DNA from 4 places in the Pantoea alfalfae genome. Region 1 is predicted to be linked to each of the others. Evidence: predicted binding sites of a transcription regulator. Region 1 holds the regulator's gene; each other region holds the start of a gene.

Region 1 (7,678 bases):
ATCTGAATTTCATGTCGGCGGCAGCAGAACGTGCCAGCCTGAAGCGCAACCCGTTTCACCCGTTTGCCACCTTTGATACTGCGGCCCTGAGCGGACTGGTGCTGGGTCAGACGGTGCTGGCGAAAGCCTGTATTGCGGCGGGAATGGAGTTTGACAGTACGCAGGCGCATTCTGCGCTCTATGACACTCAGCAGACAGCGACACTGTTCTGCGAGCTGGTAAACCGCTGGAAACGGTTGGGCGGCTGGCCACTGCCCTTCGCCGAGGGCGACGCAGACGCCTGCGCCTCCGCATAAGGGATGCCACAATGAAAAAGGCCGACATGATGTCGGCCTTTTTTTATTCTGCTTCTTTAAACTTTTCTGCAGTCTCTTTGATCAGTGTCTGCAGCTCACCACGTTGTAACATCTCAACGATGATATCGCATCCACCAACCAGCTCACCATCGACCCACAGCTGCGGAAAGGTCGGCCAGTTAGCGAATTTCGGCATCTCGGCACGAATGTCCGGGTTCTGCAGAATATCCACGTAAGCAAAACGCTCACCGCAGGCTGACAGCGCCTGCACCGCCTGTGCAGAGAAACCGCAGCTTGGCAGTTTCGGGGAACCTTTCATGTACAGCAGGATCGGGTTTTCTGCGATCTGGCGCTGAATTTTTTCTACAGTACTCATAATTGCCTTCCTTAATTCGTTACTTCGTGTTTGTTTATTGTAGCGACTTCGCAGCGTGACTGAAAACGAGATTTTACCGCTGTCCGATTAAATCGCCATCATTGTTAAGTTCCGCCTCGGGACGCCTGAATGCCTGATTATTAACAGCTGGTAACAGTTTAATAATTCGTAATAATTTCGTTGAGATAAGATGCTGAAAATGTTCATTTTCAGCGCGATTGCATGGGTTGCAAAGATTAATATTAAAAGGCATTACAGTTTTTAAAAGAACTGGACTAGAATGGCCTGGGCACTGATCCTGGATCAGATTAATCTCAACTTTGTCGCGGTGCGTAGTGGCCCTGACAACTTAACTAATCAACGGACTATGCGTTTAATCATTACGCTTTTCATGCTGGCCTTTGCGCAACTGTTTTTCAACGTCGCTGCTGCTTCCCCGCACACGCCGGTGAACGTCAGTACGCATAAAGCAGAAAAAAAGAGTGCGCGCGATGATGAGCGCCGCAAGCGTCGCCAGGTAAAAACGGTGACCAAAAAAACTCGCCTCAGCCCTGTTCAAAAACTCAAAACGAAAAAACAGAAAAAAGTCGAACTCACTGCTAAACAGACGCCTGCTAAGAAGACCTCGCTTAAAACCGCCCGTATCAGCAAAAGCAAAGAAAAAAATAAAGAAAAAAAACGCTATGGTCATCAGCGCCTGCTGAAAACCGCTGAGGTCACCACCAGCGAACCTGGCACGATTAAAATGAGCAAATCACACCGTCAGCGCTACCAGAAAGCGCGAGAAACCGCGATGACGAAGCTGATGGGACAGCTGGGTAAACCGTATCAGTGGGGCGGCACCTCACCACATACTGGTTTCGATTGCAGCGGTCTGGTCTGGTATGCCTATAAAGATCTGGTGAAGTTTAAGATCCCGCGTACCGCTAACGAGATGTATCACCTGCGTGACGCAGCACCGATTAAGCGTGAATCGCTTGAGAAAGGCGATCTGGTCTTCTTCCGCATTAACGGTCGCGGTACGGCGGACCACGTCGGCGTTTACCTGGGCGATGGCAAGTTTATTCAGTCGCCACGTACCGGCAAAGATATTCAGATCAGTGCATTAGGCGAAGATTACTGGCAGCGCCACTATATTGGTGCCCGTCGGGTGATGACGCCGAAAACCATTCGCTGAGCAGCACTACAGTCCGAAAAAAGCCGGGATAATCCCGGCTTTTTTTATTAGTGCAGAATGGCGGTAAAACTGAAAGCCACAATCATCAGCAGACAGCCGACAGTGGTCATTAACGCCAGTTTAAGATCGGTACTCATTGTTTGCTCCTTAGTCACACACTTTGTAGGGATATGGCATTTTCCCACAGGGTCCGGTAAAAATCTCGTTTTATCCGTTCAGCCTTGTTAGAATCTCGCCTTTGTTGCGCAACGCGTGCAACCCTGATTCCGTTTGCGCATCTTTTGAGGCGTTTTTTCTCCGCCAGAAGCCTGTTTACCGGCCAGAAAAGCCGCATTTTTGCGGAAAAAACCCTGAGCAGACGCAAACGTTTAACATTACGCTTATCATAGAGTTAGGTAAGGACTGGAGTCCGATTTTCATGGCAACAATTAAAGATGTGGCGAAACGCGCTGGCGTCTCAACGACCACCGTTTCGCACGTCATCAATAAAACCCGCTTTGTCGCTGAAGAGACGCGCGAGGCGGTCTGGCAGGCAATTAAAGAATTGCACTACTCGCCGAGCGCTGTAGCACGCAGTCTGAAAGTAAACCACACCAAGACGCTGGGTCTGCTTGCCACCTCCAGCGAAGCGCCCTATTTCGCTGAAATTATTGAGGCGGTTGAAAATCACTGTTTTGATAAAGGCTATACGCTGATTCTGGGTAATGCGCATAACGACCTGCAAAAACAGCGCGCCTACCTCAGCATGATGGCGCAGAAGCGTGTCGATGGCCTGCTGGTGATGTGCTCTGAGTATCCGGACGATCTGCTGCAGATGCTGGAAGAGAACCGCAATATCCCGATGGTGGTGATGGACTGGGGCGAATCGCGCGCCGACTTTACCGATACGGTTCTCGATAATGCCTTCCAGGGCGGCTATCTGGCGGGACGCTATCTGATTGAACGCGGACACCGCGATATCGGTGCCATTCCGGGTCAGATGGAGCGCAATACCGGCGGCGGACGCCATGCCGGTTTCCTGAAGGCACTGGAAGAAGCGGGAATTCAGCCGCGCGCGGAGTGGATTGTGCAGGGTGACTTTGAGCCAGAGTCGGGTTATCAGGCGATGCAGCAGATCCTGTCGCAAAAGCAGCGCCCGACCGCCGTCTTCTGCGGCGGCGACATCATGGCGATGGGGGCCATTTGCGCCGCCGACGAGATGGGTCTGCGCGTGCCGCAGGATATTTCGGTAATCGGTTATGACAATGTGCGCAACGCACGCTATTTCGCCCCTGCCCTGACCACGGTGCATCAGCCTAAAGCCCAGTTGGGTGAGAAGGCGCTGGATATGCTGCTCGACCGCATCACCAGTAAGCGCGAAGTGTCACAAACGATTGAAGTCCATCCGACGCTGATTGAGCGCCGTTCAGTGGCCGATGGTCCGTTCCGCGACTATCGCCGCTAATCCTCGCTTAACCACTCCTGATTAAGCGTTTGCGTATCACCCAGATAGCTGAGCAACCAGCCTGTCGCCGGTGATGCGCGATCCTCGGCCCAGCTAACGCAGCAGGGGCTGTCCGGAAATGCTACCGGAAGCGTTAGCTCCACCAGCTCGCCACTGTCGAGCAGTGGCCTGGCCAGATGCCCCGGCACCATCGCCACGCACAAGCCCGCCTGCACGCATTCCAGTCCGGTTTGCCACTCCGGCACCACCAGCCTGCGCTGGTTATCCAGCGTCCATGTCATACGACGCGGCAGTGCGCGTGATGTATCTTCCAGCACCAGGGACGGCCAGCTACGCAGCGTGTCGTCATCTATCTGGCTCGCCTGCGTCAGCGGATGATCGGGCGCGACCACGCAGCGCCAGTTGAGCGTACCCATATCGCGAAACGCAAACCGTCCGCCCACCGGAATTGCCTGTGTGGCCCCAATCGCAACTTCTACCCGGCCATCGGCCAGCGCATCCCAGACACCATTAAAAACTTCATAGCTGATGATCAGCTCCATATCGGGGAAGTGGCGATAGAAATCTTTGACCAGCTGCCGGGTGCGCTGAGGTTTGGCGATACGGTCAACGGCAATGCTGAGCTGCCCGCGCCAGCCATTGGCCAGCTGCTGACACTGCCGCCGTGTAGCAAGCATTTTTTTGATGACGCTGCGCCCTTCCCGGACAAAATGTTCGCCTGCTGGCGTCAGCACCACTTCACGATGCTGGCGTTCGAACAGCGGCACCGCCAGCCAGTTTTCCAGCTGACGCACTGTATAGCTGATGGCAGAAGGTACCCGATGCAGCTCCTGCGCGGCTGCGCTGAAGCTGCCCCCTCGGGCAACCGCGTCAACGACCTCTAATGCATATTCTGACCACATAATCTGCCTTCAAAAATTTTAACAGCAACCGGCAAATATTACCGTTTCACAGCGGCAAACGCACCTTTTACACTCTGCCGCGTTTATCCTGCAAAAATGAGAATGAGATGCTGTCGAATAAAGGATTTATGCCCTATCTTGCCCTGCTGAGCATGCTCGGCTTTTTAGCCACTGACATGTATCTGCCCGCCTTTGGTGCGATGCAGCACACCTTTAATACCTCGCCCGGCCTGATTAGCGCCAGTATGAGCCTCTTTCTGGGAGGCTTTGCCGTGGGTCAGCTTTTCTGGGGACCGCTCTCCGACCGCATCGGCCGTAAGCCGGTGCTGCTGGCCGGACTGACCCTGTTTGGCGTCGGCTGTGCGGGCATGCTGTGGGTGAATGATATTACTCTGATGCTGGCGCTGCGCTTTGTGCAGGCCATTGGCGTCTGTGCTGCCGCCGTGAGCTGGCAGGCATTGGTGGTGGATCGCTACCCCGCCGCGCGCGCCAACAAAGTCTTTGCAACGATTATGCCGCTGGTTGCGCTCTCCCCGGCGCTGGCCCCGTTGCTGGGTGCCTGGCTGATCGGTCACTTCCACTGGCGTTCGATTTTTCTGGTGCTGACACTGATTGCGGTGGCGTTGATTCTGACCACCCTGCGTCTGCCCACAGTACGCCCGGAAGCACGCGAAAAAGGAGCACAGCCCGGCTTTCTCACCCTGCTGAAATCCCGGGTCTACAGCGGCAACGTGCTGATCTACTCTGCCTGTTCTGCCAGCTTCTTTGCCTGGCTGACCGGATCGCCGTTCATTCTGGCGGATCTGGGTCTCTCGCCCGCCGATATCGGCCTGAGTTATGTACCCCAGACCCTCGCCTTTTTAATCGGTGGATTTGGCTGTCGCGCCCTGCTCAACCGCTTTAACGGCGCACAGCTGCTCCCCTGGCTGTTAGGCGTCTACAGCCTGAGCATTCTGGCGCTGTTTGCTGTTGCACTTGCAGGCAACAGTACGCTGGTGAGCCTGATGGTGCCGTTCTGTGGGATGGCGCTGGCTAACGGCGCAATTTATCCGATTGTGGTTTCCAGTGCGCTGACGCCCTTCCCGCACGCCACCGGTAAAGCGGCCGCATTGCAGAACACCTTACAACTCGGACTCTGCTTCGCTGCAAGCCTGGCAGTCTCTGCCGGATTAACCCAGGCGCTGTTTACCACTACGCTGATAATGACGGTAACGATTCTGCTGGCGCTACTCGGTTACGCCATGCAGCGTACCGCAAGCGCACAATCTGTTGTTGCCTCTCCGCAACCTGCCTGCCAGGATAACCAGTGACACATTGACTTTTTCGTTAGCATCCTAACAATAAGTCATTGAATATTGACCCGCGTGAGAATATACTCATTCGGGTCAACAAACCTGTAATAAATCAATAATATACTAACGTAATAATCTGATTGGCACCCTGTTGCCGGGACGGTATTCGCGCGCGTTATTCTTAGCCTGACCGACCTGCTGCAGGCTATTCCAGTCCTCTGTATCACACAGTCAACCGGTGTGCGGAATCATCCGTACCGTTTCTCAATGCCTGACAAAATTGACTACTCTTTGTTCAGGTTCAGATTGGACAGGTGGTGGAAAAGCTATGAGTTCATCTTATGCAGAAGCAGTGAGCCCTGAAGAAAACCATTGGTATCGCATCGTCCACGAAATGCTGGAAAAAGCGGATATTGAAATTAATGGTTCACGTCCCTGGGATATTCATATTAATCATCCCGGCTTTTTTAAGCGTGTTCTGCAGGAAGGATCGCTTGGGCTCGGTGAGAGCTACATGGATGGGTGGTGGGAGTGCGACCGGCTGGATATTTTCTTCCATCAGGTGCTTAAACATAAACTCGATCAGCAACTCCCGCATCACTTTAAAGATACGCTGCGCATCGCCGCTGCCCGCTTAACCAATCTGCAGTCGAAAAAGCGGGCCTGGATTGTCGGTAAAGAGCATTACGACCTGGGTAACGATCTCTTTTCACTGATGCTTGACCCCTATATGCAATATTCCTGTGGCTACTGGAAAGAGGCCACGACCCTGGCGACGGCGCAGGAAGCCAAGCTGGATATGATTTGCCGTAAATTAGCGCTGGAACCGGGAATGTCGCTGCTGGATATCGGCTGTGGCTGGGGCGGACTTGCGGAATTTGCCGCACGTCATTATGGCGTTAAAGTGCATGGCGTGACGATTTCCGCCGAACAACAGAAACTGGCGCAGCAGCGCTGTAGCGGATTAGATGTCACGATTCTGTTGCAGGATTATCGCGATCTGAATGAGCAGTTTGATCGCATCGTTTCAGTAGGCATGTTCGAGCATGTCGGGCCAAAGAATTACGCCACCTATTTTGATGTGGTTGATCGTAATTTAAAACCTGATGGTATTTTCCTTCTTCACACCATTGGCGCGATTAAAACCGATATGAGCGTCGATCCCTGGATTGACAAATATATCTTCCCTAACGGCTGCCTGCCTTCAGTGCGTCACGTGGCGGATGCCAGCGAGCCCCATTTTATTCTGGAAGACTGGCATAACTTCGGGGCCGATTACGACAAAACGTTGATGGCCTGGCATGAGCGCTTTTTGCAGGCCTGGCCGGCGCTGGCCGACAACTATGGCGAACGCTTTAAGCGAATGTTCTCCTATTATCTCAATGCCTGTGCCGGTGCCTTCCGGGCGCGCGATATTCAGCTGTGGCAGATTGTGTTCAGCCGCGGTGTTGAGGGTGGATTACGGGTGGCGCGATAGGGAGTATAAAAGCTGGTAATTACGAAGGCGCTTTCCCGGCCGAAGACCTGAAAAGAAAGGTCTGTTTTGCTTTAACAGGGAGCGTTGCGCACGAAACGGGGTCAGATCGGAAAGTCGCAAAACCCGTCATCCCTGACATGTTCGGCCCGCGCGATTACGCACCTCATCCCTGAGGTGCGCCCGTTAACGGGCCAACACGTTGCGTTGTTCAAAAACGCCTGGCGTTTTTGTCCATAGCGCGAGACGCTTTCCTCTTCTGACCTGATTCCCTGCGCCCTGAACTTTTATAATGCTGACAGATTAAAACCGATTTGGCTGCCTGCAGCGCTTACACGCCTTTTATTCATTCTCGGAGGCTGAATGGCCGGTCAGCATGCTCATTGCCGCCGCGGCATCGCGCTGTGCTAACACCCGCTCAACGGTCTCTACGATTGCCTGCGTGTGCGGATCGATCTCAATATTGACCCGGTCGCCAAACGTCTTCGCGCCCAGAGTGGTGCGCTCCAGCGTTTCCGGGATCAGATAGACACAGAATTTAGTCTTTGTCACATCGCCTACCGTCAGGCTGATGCCGTCGATACCGACAAAACCTTTATGCAGGATATATTTCATCTGCATTGGATCCTGGATTTTAAACCAGACTTCGCGATTGTGTTCTGACTGGATAATCTTGCAGATTTCAGCGGTGGTCATAATATGACCTGACATCAGATG
Region 2 (7,678 bases), 480 kb from region 1:
GTTGTTATCGGTTTTCATCGCTCTCAGCTTCGCCACCCACTTGGCCGGTTCCCAGTACTGCACCTGTGAGTCATGCAGGCCGGTCGTGACCAGCAGGTGGGGATACGTTTTCGCCTCAATGTTGTCATAGGGGCTGTACTGGCGGATGTAGTAGTAATATTCCGGATCGTTGGGGTTACCCCACTCGTCATATTCACCCGTGGTCAGCGGAATTGACTCATCCAGCATGGTGGTGACCACATCCACAAACGGCACCTGCGCCACGACGCCGTGGAACCGCTGAGGCGCCAGATTAATCACGCCACCCATCAGCAGGCCGCCTGCACTGCCCCCCATCGCATAGAGCCGTTCCGGGTGGCCGATGCCGCGCGCCACCAGCGCATCCGTGACATCAATAAAGTCGGTAAAGCTGTTCATTTTGTTCAGCAGGCGACCGCCGTCATACCATTGCTGCCCCAGCTCACCGCCGCCGCGCACCTGTATCAGCGCATAGACAAAGCCGCGATCCAGCAGGCTCAGACGGCTGACGCTAAAATCGGCATCCATGCTGCTGCCGTAGGCACCATAGCCATAGACCAGCATCGGGTTCTGACCGGGCTGATAATGTTTGCGGTGATAGACCAGCGACACCGGCACTTCAGTGCCATCGCTGACTTTAATCCAGTGGTGCTCACTTTTGTAATCTTCCGCGTTGAAGCCTTTAACCTGGCTCTGCTTCAGGATGCGGCGTTCGCCGGTATCCATGTCCAGTTCAAACAGCGTGGTCGGCGTGGTCATCGACGAATAGCCGTAGCGCAGTTTGCTGGTACGCGGCGTCGGATTATAGGCCAGCCAGGTCACATAGGTGGGATCGTCAAAGGCGATGCCGCTGGTTTCGCCGCTGGCCCAGTTAATCTGACGCAGGCTGGTTAAACCGCGCTGGCGCTCCTCAACCACCAGCCAGTCGCGGAATAGCTGGAAATCCTCCATCACCACCTGTTCCCGCGCCGGGATGAGTGTTTCCCAGCGTGACTCATCCAGATAACGACTGCGGTAGAGACCGAAGTTTTTGCCTTCGCGGTTTGAGCGAATGAAGAACTGATGATCGTAATGGTCGATGCTGTATTCATGGTCGCGACGGCGCGGCAGAAAGACATGTGGCTGCGCATCGGGGAAGTTCGCATCGATAAGCTGAATTTCACTGGTGTTGGTGCTGTAGAGCGCAATCATGATGAACTGCTTAGAGGTGCTCTTGTGCACGCTGAGATGGTAAGTGTCATCCTGCTCTTCGTAGACGAGCTTGTCCTCCGACTGCGGCATCCCCAGTTCATGTCGCCACACCTGATAAGAGAGCAGCGTCTGCGGATGTTTCCGCACATAGTAGATCGTGCGCGAGTCGTTGCCCCAGGCGAAGCTGGATGAGGCGTTACTCAGCACTTCAGGATACCAGCTGCCACTCTCCAGGTTGCGGAACCGGATGCCGTACTGGCGTCGCGACAGGAAATCTTCGGCCAGCGCCATCACCCGGTTATCGGGGCTGATGTGCAGCGCGCCCATCGTGTAAAAATCGCTGTGCGAGGCGCGCTGGTTAGCATCCAGCAGCAGGCTCCACTCGCCAGACTCCTCGCTTGCTGCCGGTTGACGGTAATAAGCCGGATATTCGTTACCACTCTGATAGCGGCTCTGATAGCGATAACCGTTTTTCACATAGGGCACAGAGTGATCTTCCGGCGGCAGTCGATCGATAATCTCTTTTAAAACCCGGTCCTGCAGCGGCTGCTGCGATGACATGATTTTTTTGCCGTAATTGTTTTCGGCACGCAGGTAATCAAGAACCTCGCTGTTTTCGCGTTTGTCGTCGCGCAGCCAGTAGTAGTCGTCAACGCGCGTCTCACCATGCAGCGTCATCTCATGGGGAATTTTTTTTGCGATGGGTGCTTTCATCCATCCGTCTCCGTGAACGTAATGATCTGTAAGCGTAACACTTCAGCCGTGGGAAGCCAGGTATGACGAGAGAAGCTGCCGCTGACGAATCACGTTCTGTGACCTGCCAGCGGACGTTTGAAAGGATTAACCGGCGGGCAGACGGGCTTTTTCAGCCTCCAGATCCTGCTGGATGCCGTCACGCACATCCTGAGGAATTTTCAGCGCGTCGCCCAGCGCGGAGAGATAGCTGCGTTCCATAAAGTGATCGACGTCAATAGCGGCACAGCTCAGGAAGTAAAGCTCCAGCGCCTCTTCCTCATTTTTCACATCGGCGGCCAGCCACTGCGGATCCAGCGGGCGGTTCATCGCTTTCTGAATCAGCTGCTCTGCATCCTGGCCGTAACCGGACTGATGAATATTCTGCTCAATAGCTGCCCGCTCCTGATCGTCGATGTGTCCGTCACTTTTAGCGGCAAACACCAGCGCCGTGACCAGACGTTCAGCGCGCTGATCGACTGGCGTCTGGGCCACGCCAAAGTCAGGTTCATTCTGGTGCGCTTCGCTGACCCGCTGCTTGTATTTGTTCCACAGCAACGCTCCTGCGGTCGCACCACCACCAATAATCAGCGCTTTACCGCCATATTTTGTCAGCAGTTTGCGTGAAGACTTACTGGAGACAAGCATTGCGGCCAGACCGCCCAGCGCACCCGGCGCCAGCATGTCACTTAAGCCGCTGCCCGATTTGCTTTCACCGCCCTTCTTAGTCAGTACCGACTGAATCTGTTGCAACCAGTTGTTCATCATCCACTCCTTTTTGAGATGTCAGCCCGCTATCCTGACCAAAAGGATGTCAGGAAACGTCAGAGCGGGAAAAGTACGGCAAACGGCGGTGTCGTATGTACGAAAGATGAGAACGCAAACGTTTTCGTTTATACTTGCGCGCGAATTTTGACTGCTTAGAGGAATGTATGACGACTCTCGGAACAGCGCTGCGTCCGGCGGCGACGCGCGTAATGCTATTGGGTTCAGGTGAACTGGGTAAAGAGGTGGCGCTGGAGTGTCAGCGTCTGGGTGTGGAAGTCATCGCAGTTGATCGTTACGCCGATGCCCCGGCGATGCATGTCGCCCATCGCAGTCATGTGATTAATATGCTGGATGGCGCAGCGCTGGCTGCGCTGATTGCCGAAGAGAAGCCAGACTTTGTGGTGCCGGAAATTGAAGCCATCGCTACAGATACACTGGTTGAGCTGGAGCAGCAGGGCCAGCGCGTGGTTCCGACCGCCCGCGCCGCAAAGCTGACTATGAATCGTGAAGGCATTCGTCGCCTTGCGGCTGAAGAGCTGGCGTTGCCGACCTCAAGCTATCGCTTTGCCGACAGCAAAGCGCGTTTTGATGAAGCCACAACCGAAATCGGCTTCCCGTGCATTGTAAAGCCGGTGATGAGTTCATCCGGCAAAGGTCAGAGCTTTATCCGCGACGTCAGTCAGCTTGAGAAAGCCTGGGATTATGCGCAACAGGGTGGCCGCGCCGGTGCCGGTCGCGTCATCGTCGAAGGCGTTGTTAACTTCGATTTTGAGATCACCCTGCTGACCATCAGCGCGGTCGACGGGATTCACTTCTGTGCGCCGATTGGTCACCGTCAGGAGGATGGCGATTATCGTGAATCCTGGCAGCCACAGCAGATGAGTGAACTGGCGCTGCAGCGAGCGCAGGATGTTGCCGCGCAGGTGGTGAAGGCGCTGGGCGGCTATGGCCTGTTTGGCGTTGAGCTATTTGTCTGCGGTGATGAGGTGGTGTTCAGTGAAGTATCACCTCGTCCTCATGATACCGGCATGGTGACGCTGATTTCACAGGATTTGTCAGAGTTTGCGCTGCACGTACGGGCGTTCTTGGGTCTGCCGATTGGCGGGATTCGTCAGTATGGTCCATCGGCATCTGCCGTTATCCTGCCGCAACTGACCAGCCAGAATGTGCAGTTTGTGAATGTCGAAGCAGCACTGGGGGCCGGTCTGCAGCTGCGGCTGTTCGGGAAGCCGGAGATCAGCGGGCAGCGTCGTCTTGGCGTTGCGCTGGCCAGCGGTGACAGCACCACGCAGGCGATTGCGCGTGCAGTGGCCAGCGCAGCGGCGGTTACGGTTCAGGGGTAAATTTGTGCGGTGAGCAGACGCTCACCGCCATTACTTACTTCGCGCCTTCGACAGCTTCGCGTGCCAGGCGGGTGATGCGATCCCAGTCGCCCGCTTCCAGGGCGTCGTTGGGTACCAGCCAGGAGCCGCCGATGCACAGCACGCTTTTCAGCGCCAGGTAGTCACGGTAGTTGGCGGGAGAGATGCCGCCGGTCGGACAGAAACGTACCTGCGGAAAAGGTCCGCCAATCGCCTGCAGCGCTTTCACGCCGCCATTCGCTTCTGCCGGGAAAAACTTAAACTCGCGCAGACCATAGTCCATACCGGTCATTAACTCTGAAACGGTGCTGATGCCCGGAATCAACGGAACCGGCCCTTCAACCGCCGCTTTCAGCAGCGATTCTGTTACGCCAGGACTGATAACAAACTGCGCACCGGCATCGGTCACTTCCTGTAACTGCTGCGGATTAATCACCGTTCCTGCCCCGACGATCGCATCCGGCACTTCTTTGATCATCGCACGCAGTGCATCCATCGCTACGGGCGTGCGCAGCGTCACTTCCAGCACTCTGACACCGCCTGCCACCAGCGCTTTCGCCATCGGCACAGCGTGTTCCAGTTTGTTCACCACGATGACCGGCACGACAGGTCCGGTGGTCAGAATCTGTTCAGCACTCGTTTTCCAGTTTTTCATCAGTTCCCCTTGCTTGATAACACCGGGATTGTGGCCCGGTCATGGAGCATCGGCTCCTGCCCTGTAATTTGCGTCACTACCATACATGATCCGCTTCCTGAGCGTCTATCCTCCTGCGCCGATTTTGAAACAGCAGTTCAGTTTTATTCATATCCGCTGGCCCGGTTTAAAAGCGAAAAAAAAGCCCGCATTGCGGGCTGTAACTGCAGATGAAGCCAGGTTTCGTATTTGCCTGGCCGCAATGTCTTAGTTTAAGGCGCAGGGAACACGGGCAGAGGAGGAAAGCGTCCCGCGCCATGGACGGCGCGGGCCGAGCGGCCAGGGATTGGCGCAAGCGCCTTTCCGATCTGACCGTGTTCCTTTCGCAGTCACAGTCTTACAACAGACCGGGCTGATATAATCACCCATCTCACCACCGCGTTACGGGCTTCATCATCACTTCAGTTATTCAAACTCGTTCCATGAGCGGCCATCGCGGGTGATCATCGCCACCGAGGCTACCGGGCCCCAGGTGCCGGCCTGATACGGCTTGGAAGAGTCACCATCCGCCGCCCAGGCTTCAATAATGGAATCGACATAGGTCCATGCGGCTTCAACTTCATCGCGACGCACAAACAGCGCCTGGATACCGCGCATGCTCTCCAGCAGCAGACGCTCGTAAGCATCGGCAAGGTGCGACTGGTTGAACGTCTCGGAGTAGCTCAGATCCAGCTTGGTGGTCTGCAGCTTGTGCTTGTGATCGAGGCCCGGCACTTTGTTCAGGATCTCGATATCCACGCCCTCGTCCGGTTGCAGACGAATGGTCAGCTTGTTCTGCGGCAGCTCTGAGTAGGAATCTTTGAACAGGTTCATCTCAGGGTTTTTAAAGTAGACCACGACTTCGGAACACTTGGTCGGTAAACGCTTGCCGGTACGCAGGTAGAACGGCACGCCTGCCCAGCGCCAGTTGTCGATATCGACACGAATTGCGACGAAAGTCTCCGTAGCGCTCGTTTTATTGGCACCCTCTTCTTCCAGGTAGCCTGGCACTTTTTTACCCTGTACAAAGCCCGCAGTGTACTGACCGCGTACGGTTTTCTCACGCACGTTGGTCTGGTCGATGCGGCGCAGCGAGCGCAGCACTTTAACTTTTTCGTCACGGATGCTGTCGGCGCTAAGATCGGACGGCGGCGACATGGCGATCATGGTCAGAATCTGCAAAAGGTGGTTCTGAATCATGTCACGCATCTGACCCGCTTTATCGAAGTAACCCCAGCGGCCTTCGATACCCACCTCTTCGGCCACCGTGATCTGCACGTGGTCGATGGTGCGGTTATCCCAGTTGTTCACGAAGATAGAGTTCGCAAAGCGCAGCGCCAGCAGGTTAAGCACGGTCTCTTTGCCGAGATAGTGGTCGATACGGAACACCTGGCTCTCATCGAAGTATTCACCAACGCTGTCGTTGATCTCCTGCGAGGTTTCCAGTGAGGTACCCAGCGGCTTCTCCATCACGACACGCGCCGGTTTCGCATTCAGCTTCGCGGTGCCCAGTCCCTGACAGATCGCGCCAAAGGTGCTCGGCGGCATCGCGAAGTAGTTAATGGTGGTGCGGTTTTTCTGGTCCAGCATCTTGCCCAGTTTCGGGAAGTGCGTGGTGTCATTAACATCGAGGTTGCAGAAGTCGAGACGATTGCTGAGTTTGTCCCACAGCGCTTCGTCAATCTTCTCCTTCATGAAGGTTTCCAGCGCTTCACGTACCACTTTGGTGTATTCCGCTTTGTCCCACTCGGCACGGCCGACACCAATAATGCGGGTTTCCTCGTGGATCTGACCCGCTTTCTCTAACTGGTACAGTGAAGGCAACAGTTTACGGCGTGCAAGATCGCCTTTGGCACCGAAAATCACCAGATCGCATGCCTGGGCTGTTTGTGTTACCGCCATTTTCCTCTCCTCGTTGCAGGATAGTCCGGTGGTGATGCATCCTCTGCCACCGGGTCCAGGTTATTATTTTCTTTCAGCACAATGTACTTTTTTCCCGGCGCCAGGTAAACCGACTCGCCGGGTCAACCGCATTAACTCTGTACCGGATACGCTGAGCGCGTGTGATGACACGTGCGGATTGCCGGTTTTTTCTGTGTCTGCTGGTGTCAGGAAAATCTGGCATCGGTCAAAGTATCCCAAAAAAAAGCGCTATCGGCTTGTCAGCCGTTGCGCTCGCCGGGTGCTGGCGCGATATAGTCGCTGTTAATCGCCTCCTGCGACAGTGATAATTGAAATTGATAAAAGTGATAATGGTTATCGGCTTATGAATATGCTGGAAAAAATTGAAGCGCAGTTTGCTGCGCTGAGCAAAGCGGAACAGAAAGTCGCCCGGCAGATTCTGGCTGCACCCCAGGCGGCAATGCACTCCAGCATTGCGACGCTGGCAGGCGTTGCCGGCGTGAGTGAGCCCACCGTAAATCGCTTCTGCCATCACCTTGGCGCACGCGGCTTTCCTGACTTTAAACTGCAACTGGCGCAGAGTCTGGTGAAAAGCAGCAGTTGGGTCAGCCGGGGCGTGGAGGATGACGACAGTGTGGAGAACTACAGCCACAAGATCTTCGACTCGGCGCTGGCTGGACTGCAGCGTGTACGGGATCAACTAAACAGCACGCAGTTGCAACAGGCCGTCACCCTGCTTGCGCAGGCCGACAAACTCGCCTTTTTCGGGCTGGGAGCGTCCGCAGTCGTGGCGCATGATGCCTTTACCAAATTTCTGCGCTTTAATCTGCCGGTGATCTGGTCGGACGATATTGTGATCCAGCGCATGAGTTGCATAAATAGTCGAGCCGGTGACGTTTTTGTTCTCATTTCGCATACTGGACGCACAAAAAATATGGTAGAACTGGCTCGCCTGGCCCGTGTAAACGGTTCCACCGTTATTGCCATCACCTCTCCCGATTCACCCCTTGCCCATGAAGCAGCGATAGCTTTA
Region 3 (7,678 bases), 1.4 Mb from region 1:
ATGAAACAGCAGCAGGTCGTAGCGCGGCAACATCTCAGGATGCGTGATGGCGGGTCGCTGCGCCAGGTAAGCGGGCGCGGCATAAAGTCCCCACTCGATATCGCTCAGTACCCGGAAATTGCCCTGCTGCGGCGATCGGGATCGGATCACAATCGCCAGATCGACCTGATCGTCCAGCCGATCGTGATTGCGATCGGTCAGATCGAGATCGACGTTAATATGCAGATGGCGGCGCAGAAAACGATTGAGAACGGGAACCACGCACTGGCAGCCAAAAGTGACGGGCGCCTGTAGCCTGACATGCCCAGTGGGCTGCTGATGCACCTGCTGCACAAACGCCTCGGCGCGCTGCACTTCAGCCAGCATCCTCACACAGTAAGGATAGTAAGCCTGACCCAGCTCAGTCAGTGCCAGCCGCCGGGTAGTACGCTGCAGCAGCCGGATACCGAGCCGCAGCTCCAGACGGGCAATTTCCCGGCTGACGTGAGATTTGGACAGGCCAAGTGCGCGTGCCGCCTCGCTGAAACTCTGTAATTCCACAACCCGTGCAAATACCAGCATGGCGGTTAAGTTCGCGCCATTTTCCATGTTTCCCGACTCCGGCAGTAAGGGGGGCTGGCAACAAACTAACATGTTCGGGCGGGATCGCTGTGGCTGACCGGCAAAAAAAGCGAGGCGAAGTTCAGGAGAAGAGCGGCGCAGAGCGCGGGCCGACCTTCCCGTCTGTGTGCGATGTCGGGAAGGCCTTATCAGGCATCAGCTGGCCATCGCCAGAGGGAACAGCAACCGATCCGGCTCGACGCGACGCTGACGGCGCAACTGGCCTGGCGTCATCATAAAGTAGTTTTTAAAGGTGCGGGTATAGGCCTGCTGGGTATCGAAGCCGTAATTCATCGCCACCTGTAATATCGCTTCGTTGCTGCTTAGCAGACTGAGTGCAGACTCGGTTAAGCGACGCTGGCGGATATATTCTGCCAGTGAAAAGCCGGTATGCTGACGAAACAGGCGTTGCAGATGCCAGCGCGAATAGCCCGAGCGGCGTGCCACCTCATCCAGATGCAGATCGTGTCCTAAGTTGTTCTCAATCCAGTCCAGCAAACTCCGAATAAACTCGCGCTGATTCATGGTTCCTCCTGTTGATGCTGATGTGCAGTGGAGCCACTCTACCCGCTAAAATTTATCCCTTAATTAGCAGAAAATTAGCGCAGAATTAGCAACGGCGGAAACGGGAGCGGAAAGGCGCGGCCAGCGGGGCTTTGGGGGGAATCAGTCGTGAGATCGTTGAAGAAAAAGAGGTGAGATGTTTTCAAAAAACTGAGTCAGCCAGGAGATTTTTTTATGCGGGATGTGATGTGGTGATGAGTTCCTGGGAGCATCTAAAATTTTACGTTATCAATAAATTTCTGCTCAACACACAAATCCTCTATTTCTGAGCAAATCCTGTTAAAGCATCGCTGTTGAACCATTTATAGTTCCAGGTGAAATGTATTAGCCTCCTGCTCTACTGATTTTGTTAAATAATCACAGGGGCCGAAGCCCCTGCAGATTTAATATCCACGCTTAAGTTTTTTTACTGCTGCCAGATGTACTGAAAAACCATGAACACAAAGAAATGGCAGTTTTAACAAACGTAGTCAATGTAGCGATTGTAACCACCATTTTTGATGCATTTTCTGGCATAGCATACCAGCCTATATAGGAGACGCCTGCGCCACTCAAAAACATTGCGCCTACTAATATGCTGCTTAGTATAGATAGATAACAGACTATTTTTTGCATAAGACCCTCAGCTGTCATTAGTCGTGGAGACTAACTTCACCAGGTACATTGCCCACCAAAACTATTCCCAGCATTGCTGTTTCCAGAATTATTAAAACATGAACCGATACCACCCCCAATGGCACTTGCCACAGCTGAGCCCGGCCCACCTGCTGAACCAGCAATCATCCCGCCCAGAATACCATTGAGGCAGTCCGCAATTTCAGGATGAGCAGCCACGACCTGTACTACGCCATTACTCGGCCCAAATAGATTACTGGAACCACCCGACTTATTACCATGCTGGCTAGCATGAGAAGACGCTCCGGCATAAGCAGGGTCATATGCACCGCTTGCACCAGTAACTAAAAGCCATTGATTATTTTCTAAGTTCTTCATTTAACAAACTCCTTCTGTTCTTTATCTATTGATAGCAAACTCTATTGCCAGCACGTTTATATCAATTGATATTCCTATGAGCAAATAGTTATTATCCTTGCCGAAATTTAGAAAAACGAATCATATCAAACAGATTGACAGAAAAATATAGTTATGAGATTTTTTATGCTTATTAGTCTTAATAAACTTTTTAATATTTATGTGATTTTGTGACAGTTAGCACAATTCATTCGCAGAGTTAATTTTCATTGCATAATTTTAACATTTCCTATTCATTGTCAGATTAGCGGAAGTGAAGCCTCTATCGAATAACAATTATTTTTAACACGTATTATTCATATAATGGTGTAGTTACATAATTCCTGCAGATTCAGGATAGCGTTTACTTATTCCTGAAAGCATCAACATTTTCACCCCTAAGCCATTAGTTTTATTCTCGTTTAATTTGAAGAATGCGGGTAGGGTTCTGATTGAGCACTGCAGATGCAGCCAACGCCGCCACAGCGCGAAGTATGACGGCGGATAATTCTGGCCTAACAATTGGTGAGTAAACTCTCTCTTATCTTTATGAAGGAGATCAGCCATGCGCGTGTTACTGGTTGAAGATGATGAAATGATCGGCGCGAACCTGCAACAGGCACTGCAGGGCGCGGGCTGGTCAGTAGATTGGGTGCGCGATGGCGTTTATGCCCAGAATGCCTGGAGCGAAGGCGGCTACAGCTGCGTGCTGCTCGATCTCGGCTTACCGCGCGATGACGGTCTGCAGGTTCTGCGCCGGGCGCGCGGGCGCGGCGACGCGACGCCGGTGCTGATTCTTACCGCACGCGACACCGTGGCGCAGCGGATACAGGGACTCGACAGCGGTGCGGACGACTACCTGCTTAAACCGTTCGATCTCCAGGAAGTCATGGCCCGGATGCGTGCCATTACGCGACGCAGCCACGGCGCAGCAGACTCGGTGCTGGGCAGCGGCGATGTCCAGCTGGATATGATGACCCGCGAGGTACTCTACAAAGGCCAGCGCGAGCAGCTGACGGCGCGGGAATATGCCCTGCTCTACGCGCTGCTGGAGCGGCCAGGTGCGATCTTGTCGCGCGAACAGCTGGAAAACCGTATCTACGGCTGGGGCGATGAGGTCAGCAGCAATGCAGTAGATGTGCTGATCCACGGCATGCGTCGCAAGCTCGACAACGACGTGATCCGTAACGTGCGCGGGCTGGGCTGGCGGGTTCCGGCAATATGAAACCTTTCACCTTTATGCGGTCATTACGCAACAAACTTCTCTCTACGCTGCTGATCATTCATTTGCTGATGATAGGCGGCGTCACATGGTATTTCTTCAGCTGTTACGGCGATATGGTCGGCACAATGAAGGACGATCAGCTGGCGAAAATCGCTGATGCCTGGTCTACCAATAAACAGATGCCCGCCCTGATGCCGATGCTTATCGCGCCGGATAAAGCAAAGAGCGCCTTTGTAGTCCAGCTCTGGGACGATCAGGGCCAGTTGCGGGCCAGCTCATGGCCGGAGTTGCAGGCCCCGCTGCAAAATCAGCGCGGGTATCACGATGTGCATGTGGGTCAGTGCGACGACTGTGAATGGCGTATTTTTACCCGGCCCGGCATGCCCGGCAGCGAGATCAAAACCATCCAGGTGATGCACAACCTCAGCTACATGAAAGCCTCGATGGTTAAGCGGGCGCTGTCGGCGATCATTCCGATGATCCTGATGATGCCGCTGTCGCTGCTGGTGATCTGGCTGGTGGTGCGCAAGATCACCCGGGATCTGCAGGTCGCTTCACGTCAGATTGCGGCGCAGGAGACACATCATCCGCACAATGTTTCACCTGAGGGCTTACCGGATGAGATCCTGCCGCTGGTAGCCGCTTACAACTCGCTGCTGAGTAAGCTGCGTGACGCCTGGTCGTCGCAGCGTCAGTTCCTGGAAGATGCTGCCCATGAGCTGCGTACGCCGGTAACAGCGGTGACGTTACAGCTGGAAAACCTGCGTCAGCATATTCAGCCAGGCGAAGCGAGCCGTCAGTTCAGCCAGCTGGAAGCGGGCGTCACGCGCACCCGTCACCTGGTCACACAGTTACTCAATGTCTCACGCCAGGATGACCAGAGCGTGGTGTCCAGCGTGGAGCATATTGAACTGGAAGATCTGCTGAAAGAGAGCATTGAGCAGCTGATGGTGGTGGCGGACAAACGCGGCATTGATATCGGCTTTAATGGCTCCACGCAGTACCGTCTGCAGGCCAGCCGTTCTGAATTGCGCAGCCTGTTCGACAACCTGATTGGTAACGCTATGTTGCACACGCCGGAAGGCAGCCTGGTCGATGTGCTGCTGCATCGGGTGGCGGGCAAAACGGTGGTCGATATTGTCGATAACGGACCGGGCATGCCGGAATCCTTTATCGAACGCGCGTTCGACCGTTTTACCCGTTCGCCTGACGTTAAAGCCCAGGGCAGCGGGCTGGGACTCTCCATTGTGCGTAACGTCGCACAGAAACATCAGATCCACGTTGCCCTTACCAACTGCCTGACACCACAGGGTGCTGTTTGTGGTTTGCAGGTTCGCGTCACCCTTCCCTGATCCCGCCTGTTTGATCACGAACCAGACAACGTAAACGGTTGCCTGGTTCCGTTCGATCCACATCGTTATTGTGAAGTTCGTCACATTTTAGCTGAATTGTAATGCAACACTTTTTGACAAACGTGAGCAAAATCTATTTTCTATCGATCTGTTACAGGCACGCTACGCGGGCTGAAGAACGGGTTGTTATTCGCTGTGAAACCCTCATTCCCATCAAGGGACCGATTTCTCTCTGACTGCGTCTGGTGTGCGGCGGTCAAAAGCATGTGGCTGATAATAATGAAATATAAAACGTTGATAGCAGGTGCCGTGCTGGCATGTTCATTGAGTGGTGCTGCGCAGGCCGCTGAAAGCGATCCACAGTATGTCTCCGACTGGTGGCATCAGAGCGTGAACGTGGTAGGCAGCTACCACACGCGTTTCGGACCGCAATTTAATAACGACGTTTATCTGGAATATGAAGCGTTTGCGAAGAAAGAGTGGTTCGATTTCTACGGCTATCTGGACGTGCCTAACTTCTTCGGCGTGGGCAACAGCAATGCCAACGGCGTGTTCGACCACGGTTCACCGATGTTTATGGAGATTGAACCGCGCTTCTCTATCGATAAGCTAACCGGCACCAGCCTGGCCTTTGGCCCGTTCAAAGAGTGGTATTTCGCCAATAACTATATCTACGATATGGGCCGCAACAGCGACAACCGCCAGAATACCTGGTATATGGGTCTGGGCACCGATATCGATACGCACAGCGATGTCGGCCTGTCGCTGAACGTCTACGCCAAATATCAGTGGGAAAATTACGGCGCGGCAAACGAAAACAGCTGGGATGGCTATCGCTTCAAGGTGAAATACTTCGTGCCAATCACCACGCTGTGGGGCGGTAATCTGGGCTATGTGGGCTTCACCAACTTCGACTGGGGTTCTGACCTCAACGAGAAAGGCGGTTCATCACGCACCAGCAACTCTATCGCCTCCAGCCACATTCTGTCACTGGGTTACAATCACTGGCATATTTCTGCAGTGGCGCGTTACTTCCACAACGGCGGACAGTGGGCGGATGGTCAGGAGCTGAACTTCGGCAAAGGGCCATTTGAAGTGAAATCGACTGGCTGGGGTTACTACCTGGTAGCGGGTTATAACTTCTGATAATGATGACGGGCGGCTGAAAAAAACGCCCGTTGCACAGGAGAACTGGCCTGGGGCATTAACGCCTCCAGGCCAGCTCTCCTCCAGGCCAACTTTTGAGAGGCAGGTTTAGCCACTCAGTCCTGCATCTGAACGTCGTTTATTCCTGCGGCTTCTCAACGTTGATGCGCCATGGAATGTTGAACTTATCGATAAACATCGCGAATCCATTCGACCAGAATGTCTCCTGCCACTCAGTTGTCACCTTGCCGCCTGCCGACAGTTTCTCAAACCAGGCTTTACCCTTTTCGACATCAGTGGTGGAAAGGCTGACCGCATAACCGGCATGTTCAGACGCGGGCGGCTTCTCAGTATTGCCGTCGCTCAGCATCAGCTCACCGTCACCGATACGCAGCTGGGCATGCATGATCTTTTCTGGCGGCTGCGGCGCGGCAGACTGATCGCCGACCTGCTCACCCTGATCCGGCATATCACCAAATTTCATTTTAGAGAGCAGCTCTCCCCCGGTCGCCTGCAGATAAAAGTCGATAGCCTCTTCACAACGGCCATAGAGAAACAGATAAGGACTGACTTGCATCGTAACCTCTATTTGTCGGGTGGATTTTTACAGTACCTCTATAGTGTAGACGATCGACTTTACCCCCTGATTTCATTGACAATAACGCCGAAAGAGTTGTGCCATATAACTGCTCATCGGCGTCAGCGCGGTGTCTTTGCGCTGGATCAGATAGAAGATCGCTTTCGGTAAGGGCTCGTCGAGCGTCAGCGCCACCAGCGACCGGCCCAGAATCGGGTCGTCAATGACGTCGACCGACAGAATACTGATGAAATCGCTTTGCGCCACCAGGCTGGTGCAGGCCATAAAGGTTTCACAGGTCACCACGATTTTGGGTGCCATGCCGCGTTCACCAAACAGATCGTGCAACAAGCGGTAGTAACTGCCTTTAGGCGTTGGCATCGTCCAGTCCGCCTGCTGTAACTCCGCCAGAGAACGCGCCTTTTCCAGCGGATGGCCTTTGCGCACCACTACCTTGTACTCGCGCTCCATCATCCGCTCATACATCAGCTCCTGATCGAGATGGCTCTGATCGTAGGTATTAATGGTGAAATCGAGCGCCCCCTGACGCAGTTCATGCACCATCGACACCAGCTGGCCTTCAACGATGCGCACCTTCACCAGCGGGTATTCGCGATGAAACTGGTTAATCACCTGCGGCATAATGGTGCGCGCCACGCTGCCACCGACGCCGATATTCACCTGACCGCCACCCAGTCCCAGCCGCTGCTGAATATCCTCTTCGGCAACCCGCAGCTCTGCCAGCACCAGGCTGGCATGCCGAAAAAAGTTATCACCGATATCGGTTAACACTACGCCCTGCTGACGGCGGATAAACAGCTTTGCCCCCAGCTCGCGCTCCAGTTCCTGAATCGCTTTGGTTAACGCCGGTTGTGACAGCCCGGAAAGACGGCTTGCCGCCCGGATACTGCCCTGTCGCGCCACGTCAGTGAAGGCGCGCAGCTGATGGAGCTTGAGATTGGCAGACATAATTTTGCGATAACCGTTGTTTATCAGTCACAAGATATTCGCATCTTATGCCGGTCAATACCATTGTGTAGATTCGGAACAGTGCATAAAAAATCAACAACGAGGAGAGAGCCGATGAAACCCCTTTCAGACCACGTCAGCGCCCGGCTGCCACAGCTGCAACAGTGGCGTCGCGACTTCCATCACTATGCCGAATCGGGCTGGCTGGAGTTCCGCACCGCCACCTTAGTCGCT
Region 4 (7,678 bases), 210 kb from region 1:
GCAGCTGGCCTTTGTCACTCCATACCAGCTCTTCGCAGGTGAGCCAGCCGACGCCCTGCACAAAGCCCCCTTCGACCTGCCCGATGTCGATGGCAGGGTTCAGCGAGGCCCCGACGTCATGGAGAATATCGGCGCGCAGCAGGCGGGATTCACCGGTTAAAGTATCGATCACCACCTCGCAGCAGGCAGCCCCAAAGGCGTAGTAGTAGAACGGCGTGCCACGCCCGGCCAGCCGGTCGTAATGAATCCCCGGCACGCGATAATAGCCGGAGGCAGAGAGTGGCACCTGATTGAGCCACGCCAGCTTCGCTACCTCGGCAAAGGTATAATGCTTTTCGCCAGCGCGCACTACGCCATTACGAAAGCTCACCGCCGCCGCATCGCACTGATGCAGTTCGCAGAGCATGGCGGTCATGCGGTCGCGCAGGATTTCCGCAGCGTTTTGCGCTGCTTTACCGTTAAGGTCAGCGCCGCTGGAGGCCGCCGTCGGCGAAGTGTTGGGCACTTTGCCGGTGTCGGTGGGGGTAATCTGGATTTTATCGGTTTCAATCTGCAGCACTTCGGCAACAATCTGAATCACCTTGGTGTTCAGTCCCTGGCCCATTTCGGTGCCACCGTGGTTAAGCTGCACCGTGCCGTCGGTATAGATCAGAATCAGCGCGCCCGCCTGATTGAGGAAGCTGGAGGTAAAGGAGATGCCGAATTTTACCGGCGTCAGCGCCAGGCCGCGTTTCAGCAGCGGACTGCGGGCGTTAAACGCTGTGATTTCCGCGCGCCGTGCCTGATAGTCGCTGCTCAGCTCCAGCTGTTCAGTGATCTCATCCAGCAGATTATCCTCTACCTGCTGGTGGTAATGGGTGATGTTACGCTCCTGCTTGCCGTAATAGTTACGCTTGCGCAGCGCCAGTGGGTCCAGTCCACGGTCGCGGGCGATATGATCCATGATCTGTTCAATCGCCACCATGCCCTGCGGTCCGCCAAAACCGCGATAGGCGGTATTCGAGGCCATATTGGTGCGGCAGCGATAGCCGGTTATTAGCGCATCGCCGAGGTAATAAGCGTTATCGGCGTGGAACATGGCACGATCGACGATTGATCCGCTAAGATCCAGCGAATAACCGCAGTTGCCGGCAAGATCGATTCTGATGCCGCACAGACGCCCGTCCTCTTCAACGCCCGCGTCGTAGCGTACAAAGAACGGATGGCGTTTGCCGGTGACGCGCATATCGTCGCGGCGTGAGAGCCGCATCTTTGCCGCCCGGCCGGTCTGACGCGCCACGATCGCGCAGAGGCAGGCAACCCCGGCCGCCTGTGTCTCTTTACCGCCAAAGCCGCCGCCCATCCGGCGCATATCGATGGTCACCTGATTCAGGCTGATGCCCATCACTTCCGCCACCAGCTTCTGCACTTCGGTGGGATTCTGGGTTGAGGAGAAGACCTGCAACTGCTGATCTTCGCCAGGAATGACCATTGCCGTCTGGGTTTCCAGATAGAAATGCTCCTGGCCGCCGATATGGAACGATCCGCTGACCCGATGCGGCGCGCGTGCCAGTGCCGCGTCTGCATCCCCGCGCTGGTGAATGTGCGGTTCCTGCACAAAGCTGCCCTGCGCCAGCGCCTGCTCCACATCCAGCAACGGTTCCAGCACGTCATACTCAATCACTGCCGCGGCCGCGCCAAGACGCGCAGCGTCAGGGGATTCCGCCGCCACCGCAATCACGATCTGCCCCAGGTACTCTACTTTGTCATGTGCCAGCAGCGGATCGCCCGGCTCCAGCGGCCCGACATCATTGATGCCCGGCACATCCTGCCAGGTTAATACGCTCACCACGCCGGGCACGGCATAACAGGGCTGCATATCTATGCGCAGGATGCGCGCATGAGCATGCTCACTCAGGCGCGGACAGAGGTGCAGCAGACCAGGCAATTCCGGCTTGTCGTCGATAAAACGCGCCTCGCCGGAGACATGTTTTTCCGCGCTCTCATGACGATGACTGCGACCCACGCCGCTCTGTAAATCCGCGGCATACTGCGCCTTGATCACCTCTTCGTTGAGTTCAGGACGGTTATGAGACATAGCGGGAGACCTCGAGGCAGGTGATTTCGCCGTGGTGGCGATGCCAGTAGCGGCGGAGCAGATTGCGTGCCACCTGAAGGCGGTAGTTACTGCTGGCACGGAAATCAGAAAGCGGCTGGAAATCTTCTGCCAGCGCGGCGGCTGCTCGTGACACTGTCACGGAACTCAGCAGCTGACCGACCAGCGCCTGTTCACAGTGCCGGGCGCGTTGCGGTGTGGCCGCCATGCCGCCAAAGGCGATACGGGCGGAACTTACCACGCCCTGTTCCATCTGCAGGTTAAAGGCAGCGAACACGGCGGAGATATCATCATCCAGCCGTTTAGAGACTTTCCAGGCAACAAAATCTGGTGACACCGTCACTTTATCGATGCGAATGGCGCGGATAAACTCCCCTTTTTCCAGCTGCGTCTGGCGATAGCCGGTAAAGAACTGATCCAGCGGCAGGCTCCGCTGCTGCTCACCGCGCTGCAGCAGCAAGCTGGCATTGAGGGCCAGCAGCACCGGCGACGCGTCCCCTATGGGTGATGCATTACCGATGTTACCGCCGAGTGTCCCCTGCAAACGGATTTGCAGTGAAGCAAAGCGTTGCAGCATCTCGCTGACGCCGGGAATGCGGCTGGCAAGAAACTCGCTGACCTGCTGTAGCGATGCGCCTGCACCCAGCAGATAGTGATCGTCAAATTCGCTGCAGACTTTCAGCGCGGCAACCTGCTCAAGTGCAATCAGTAGCGGTATTTTTTTATGCTGCTGGGTGATCTGCAGGCTGAGATCGGTGCCACCCGCAATCAGCTTCGCATCGGGATGTGCCTGATAGATTGCGGCCAGCTGGGACGGAGTTTTTGGCAGGAAGCAGCGATGACCCTCAACGCCTATCTCCTGCATTTCCGGAGTAGCCAGCGCGGCCAGCCGCTGTACGGTGCTGGCGGCACTGTGATCGAACTGGTCATTGACCGGCTGCGAGCAGAGCTGTTCGGCCGCAGCCATGATTGGCCGGTAGCCGGTGCAGCGGCAGAGATTGCCCGCCAGCGCAGTTTCCGCCTGATGCCGATCCCAGCCCGCTGACTTTTTTTGCAGGCTGAAGAGCGACATTACAAAGCCTGGCGTGCAGAATCCGCATTGTGAGCCGTGGCAGTCGACCATTGCCTGCTGCGCCGGATGCAGTGCGCGACCGTGGCGCAGATCCTCAACCGTGATCAGCTGTTTGCCCTGTAACGCGGAGACCAGCGTCAGGCAGCTGTTGATCGTTTCATACTGCATCTCACCGCCGACAGCTTTACCCAGCGTGACGCTGCAGGCACCGCAGTCGCCGGAGGCGCAGCCCTCTTTAGTGCCAGGCCGATGCTGACAAGTGCGCAGGTAGTTGAGCACCGTGAGATTCGGGTCGAGCGCATCTTCGCTGACCAGCTGGTTATTTAACAGAAACTGGATCATGCGGCTTGCTCCTGTGCATCGCGCTGCCAGACCGGACGACCACCGACCCAGGTCTGGGCAATGTTGCGGTCGTCGCCCAGCGTCATTAATACAAACAGTTTTTCCCAGATGTCTTTGCTGTTGCCGATGCGGAGTTGCTGAAGCGCAGAGACCGCCGGATCGAGCACCACAAAGTCCGCCTCTTTACCGACGCTGAAGTTCCCGATTGCATGGTCGAGATCCAGCGCGTGCGCTCCGCCCAGCGTGGCGTGATAAAAGGCTTCGGCGGCGCTGAGCCGGTAGTGCTGCAGCTGGCCTACCTTGTAGGCTTCGCCCAGGGTCTGCAGCATACTAAAGGTGGTGCCTGCGCCGACATCGGTGCCAATGCCTGTTTTCACGCCCTGCTGCCAGCTGCGTTTAATGTTAAACAGGCCGCTGCCGAGGAACAGGTTTGAGGTAGGACAGAAGGCAATGGAGGAATCGGTATCGTGCAGACACTGCCATTCCTGCTCTTCCAGATGCAGGCAGTGCGCAAACACGCTGCGGCGACCCGTCAACTGGTAATGATGATAAACATCCAGATAACCCTCACGCTCCGGGAACAGTTCTTTTACCCAGGCAACCTCCTGCGGGTTTTCGCTGAGATGAGTGTGCAGCCAGGTATCCGGAAACGCCTGACGCAGCTGCTGCACTTTCTCCAGCAACTGCGGGGATGAGGTCGGCGCAAAGCGCGGTGTCAGTGCATAATTCAGCCGTCCACGCTTGTGCCAGCGCTCAATCAGCGCTCGCGTCTGCTGGTAGCTCTGTTCCGGGGTTTCGATGAGATTGTCGGGTGCATTGCGATCCATCATCACTTTGCCGGCAATCAGCCGCATGTTCAGGGCTTCGGCCGCGCTGAACAGCGCATCGACGGATTGCGGATGCACGGTGCCAAACACCAGCGCGCTGGTGGTGCCGTTGGAGAGCAGCTGATGCAGGAAAAAGGCGGACATCTTTGCGGCGTGATCCGGGCAGTGATACTGCGCTTCAACCGGGAAAGTGTAGTGATTCAGCCACTCCAGCAGCTGTTCGCCAAAGGCACCAATCATCTCCGTCTGTGGATAGTGAATGTGGGTATCGACAAAGCCAGGCACAATCAGTTTGCCGCGCATATCGGTAACAGGCTGGCCCGCCAGCCTCGCCTCGCTGTTCTCCCAGCTATCCAGCCCAACCACGTGTCCGTCACGCAGCAGCAGCAGGCCATCCTCCAGATAGCGAGCCTTTCCGGTCAGGTCGTCGGGATGATCCACCACGCCTGTGAAGTCAAAAAAGCTGGCGCGTATCGCCATATCGGTTGCTGATAGCATGGTATGTCCTTTCTGAAAGCGCGATTGATTATCTGCAGATGAATCTCTGTAAAAATCTTGCAACCTGCGTGCCAGATCTGAAATACAACAAAACCCTTTAAAATCAAAACCCTATCGAAAAAGTTAAGCGTTGCGCAACAAAGGTGGCCTTCGTTAGCGTCGCAACCGTTTGCGAAGCCGATGCAAACGGTTGCGATTCGATATAGCCCGGATGACTTAATGTGAGTATGGCCTGTTGCCAGACAATCTGCCCTTTTGCGGTGCAGACTGCCCTGAAAAGGCGCAGCGGGATGCCCGTTAAAATCCGTTTACGGGCCAGGCTGCTTTTCCTCGCGCAGAAGCAGAAATGAAATGCTATGGTGAAGCCCTCGACTCTGAAAATGGCATAAGGAACAGTGAGATGATTATCTTTGTCACCGGCGCGACTGCCGGTTTTGGTGAAAGCATCACCCGCCGCTTTATTGAGAACGGTCACAAAGTGATTGCGACCGGCCGACGCGCTGAACGTCTGAAAGCGCTGAAGGATGAGCTGGGCGACAACCTTTATACCGTGCAGCTGGATGTGCGTAACCGTGCCGCTATTGAAGAGGCGGTGGCACAGTTACCGGCCGAATGGCGCAATATCGACGTGCTGGTTAATAACGCCGGTCTGGCACTGGGCATTGAGCCTGCGCACAAGGCTAACGTGGAAGACTGGGAAAACATGATCGACACCAACACCAAGGGGCTGGTCTATATGACCCGTGCCCTGCTGCCACAGATGGTGGAGCGGGATGCAGGTCATATCATCAACATCGGGTCCATTGCCGGCAGCTGGCCGTATGCCGGAGGCAACGTTTATGGGGCGACCAAAGCCTTTGTGCGCCAGTTCAGCCTGAACCTGCGAACCGATCTGCACGGCACCGCGCTGCGTGTGACCGACATTGAGCCGGGTCTGGTTGGCGGCACCGAGTTTTCCAACGTGCGCTTCAAAGGCGATGATGACAAAGCCGGTCAGGTCTATGAAGGCGCTACTGCTCTGACGCCAGAGGATGTGACAGAAGCGGTCTGGTGGGTCGCCACGCTGCCTAAGCATGTCAATATCAATAGTCTGGAGATGATGCCGGTCAGCCAGACGCTGGCGGGTCTTAAAGTACATAAGCCGTAAGCCTCTGCCGCGCCAGCCATGATGGCTGGCGTTAACCGCGTCCCCAGCCCATGACGATGATCAGCATGCCGCTAAAGGCAATCAGTGCCCCGCTCCAGTCCCACGCACTTAACTTCACGCCATCCACCACCCGTAACCAGAGCAGTGCGGTGAGCACATAGACGCCACCGTAGGCGGCATACACTCGTCCGCTGGCAGCCGGATGCAGAGTCAGCAGCCAGACAAACAGCGCCAGACTGGCCGCGGCAGGCAGTAACAGCCACGCCGATCCCCCTTTTTTAAGCCATAGCCACGGCAGAAAGCAGCCGGTGATCTCCGCCAGCGCGGTTATAAAAAACAGCAAGGCGGTCTTAATCAGCACCCTTACCTCTCCTGAACGTAAACAAACGACTCACCGCTGGTGAGCAAAGAAACGGCGATGATATACTATGAGAACTCGCTGCAACAGCCGTCCCGGATGGCGATGTTTGCGTTAACTAAAGGATATTGTGATGAAAAAAATGATCCCTGCCGTGCTGATGGTGCTGCTCTCTACCGCGGCGTTGACTGCCACTGCGAATACTAACCGTCTGATCATTGAAGATGGCAGTTCTGCGCTGAGCAATGAAGCAGCGCGTCAGGACAAAGAGCAATGGAATGACACACGTATGCTGCGCAACAAAGTAAACACCCGCGTCGAAAAAGAGTTTGATAAAACCGACCGCGCCTTTGATACCCGAGACAAGTGCGAGCAGAGCCTCAATCTCAACGCGTACTGGGAACCTAACACCCTGCGTTGCCTGGATCGCCGTTCAGGTCGCCCGGTAGCGCCGTAAATTTGAGCTATAGTAATGACGGACGACTAACATAAGGAAGACGTGATGAAGCTACAGAGGGTTTTGTTAAGCGCGGCGTTTTTATCTCTGCCGCTGATGGCGCAGGCATCCTGTGAATCGGTGAAAGCCGATATCAGCCAGAAAATCATTCAGAACGGTGTGCCTGAATCAGGTTTTAGTCTCGACGTTGTTGCCAACGATCAGGTTGATCAGGCGGGCGGTCAGGTCGTCGGACATTGTGAAAACGACACACAAAAGATTGTTTACAAGCGAACAGGCCGTGACGATGAAGCCAGCGTCCCTGCCAGTGCCGGCAGTTCTCAGGACGCGCCAGCACAGTAGTCAACGTCAAACCAGGGCGACATCCTGTCGCCCTGCCAGCTAGTCCGCCTGTTCCGGCCGCTGACGCGGCATCATCCATGCCACCCCCACCGCAAACAGCGCAATGACCAGTGCGACTACAAACACCCAGTGCAGTGAGACGGCTATCGCCGCCACCATCTGCTGCAGGTTTTCCGGCTGTAACTGCTGACGACTGGATTCAGACATGACCTGCTGTACCGGATCCTGCACCTGCGGTAGTCGCCACTGCAGATTGAGATTCAGCACCGCGCCCATAATCGCCGTCCCCACCGCCGACCCGATCATCCGGCTGAACATGATAGACGCGGTACAGATCCCGCGGATCTGGTAGTCCGCCTGGTTCTGCACAGAGACCAGGAAGGTGGTACTGGTCATCCCCATGCCGGTGCCAATCAGAAACGCCGTGAAGCCTGCCTGATAGAGGGAGCTGGCGGGCTGCAGGAACAGCAGCAAGGCGCTGCCAGCGACCAGCAACAGCGCGCCAAGCTGGGCGGTAAAGCGGTAGGACGTGTGGAGCAT

Evidence for each region. Region 1 encodes PurR, which represses purine synthesis genes. Its sites were predicted from a motif close to CANGCAAACGTTTGCNTG; they were not measured.
Region 2: a site for PurR is predicted at 2,818-2,835, ahead of purT (formate-dependent phosphoribosylglycinamide formyltransferase). Genes of this name have one in related genera too.
Region 3: a site for PurR is predicted at 4,780-4,797, ahead of K6R05_RS17100 (nucleoside-specific channel-forming protein Tsx). Genes of this name have one in related genera too.
Region 4: a site for PurR is predicted at 4,993-5,010, ahead of guaD (guanine deaminase). Genes of this name have one in related genera too.

What each region holds. Positions count from the first base shown of each region.
Region 1 covers NZ_CP082292.1:2,237,987-2,245,664, forward strand. Annotated here, with positions in the region: gene rnt (ribonuclease T) at 1-296, shown strand, start outside; gene K6R05_RS10430 (Grx4 family monothiol glutaredoxin) at 340-675, opposite strand; gene K6R05_RS10435 (C40 family peptidase) at 1,040-1,849, shown strand; gene cydH (cytochrome bd-I oxidase subunit CydH) at 1,897-1,986, opposite strand; gene purR (HTH-type transcriptional repressor PurR) at 2,268-3,293, shown strand; gene punR (DNA-binding transcriptional activator PunR) at 3,290-4,195, opposite strand; gene punC (purine nucleoside transporter PunC) at 4,303-5,505, shown strand; gene cfa (cyclopropane fatty acyl phospholipid synthase) at 5,816-6,964, shown strand; gene K6R05_RS10465 (riboflavin synthase subunit alpha) at 7,304-7,678, opposite strand, start outside.
Region 2 covers NZ_CP082292.1:1,754,354-1,762,031, reverse strand. Annotated here, with positions in the region: gene K6R05_RS08170 (prolyl oligopeptidase family serine peptidase) at 1-1,923, opposite strand, end outside; gene K6R05_RS08165 (tellurite resistance TerB family protein) at 2,050-2,706, opposite strand; gene purT (formate-dependent phosphoribosylglycinamide formyltransferase) at 2,874-4,052, shown strand; gene K6R05_RS08155 (bifunctional 4-hydroxy-2-oxoglutarate aldolase/2-dehydro-3-deoxy-phosphogluconate aldolase) at 4,087-4,725, opposite strand; gene zwf (glucose-6-phosphate dehydrogenase) at 5,170-6,645, opposite strand; gene K6R05_RS08145 (MurR/RpiR family transcriptional regulator) at 7,010-7,678, shown strand, end outside.
Region 3 covers NZ_CP082292.1:3,650,549-3,658,226, forward strand. Annotated here, with positions in the region: gene K6R05_RS17075 (LysR family transcriptional regulator) at 1-588, opposite strand, end outside; gene K6R05_RS17080 (helix-turn-helix domain-containing protein) at 757-1,125, opposite strand; gene K6R05_RS17085 (hypothetical protein) at 1,816-2,157, opposite strand; gene K6R05_RS17090 (response regulator) at 2,741-3,400, shown strand; gene K6R05_RS17095 (sensor histidine kinase) at 3,397-4,752, shown strand; gene K6R05_RS17100 (nucleoside-specific channel-forming protein Tsx) at 5,032-5,898, shown strand; gene yjdN (VOC family metalloprotein YjdN) at 6,038-6,475, opposite strand; gene K6R05_RS17110 (LysR family transcriptional regulator) at 6,548-7,444, opposite strand; gene K6R05_RS17115 (amidohydrolase) at 7,559-7,678, shown strand, end outside.
Region 4 covers NZ_CP082292.1:2,024,456-2,032,133, reverse strand. Annotated here, with positions in the region: gene xdhB (xanthine dehydrogenase molybdopterin binding subunit) at 1-2,077, opposite strand, end outside; gene xdhA (xanthine dehydrogenase small subunit) at 2,067-3,509, opposite strand; gene guaD (guanine deaminase) at 3,506-4,834, opposite strand; gene ydfG (bifunctional NADP-dependent 3-hydroxy acid dehydrogenase/3-hydroxypropionate dehydrogenase YdfG) at 5,235-5,981, shown strand; gene K6R05_RS09420 (YnfA family protein) at 6,013-6,339, opposite strand; gene K6R05_RS09415 (DUF1283 family protein) at 6,473-6,796, shown strand; gene K6R05_RS09410 (DUF1161 domain-containing protein) at 6,842-7,138, shown strand; gene K6R05_RS09405 (MDR family MFS transporter) at 7,178-7,678, opposite strand, start outside.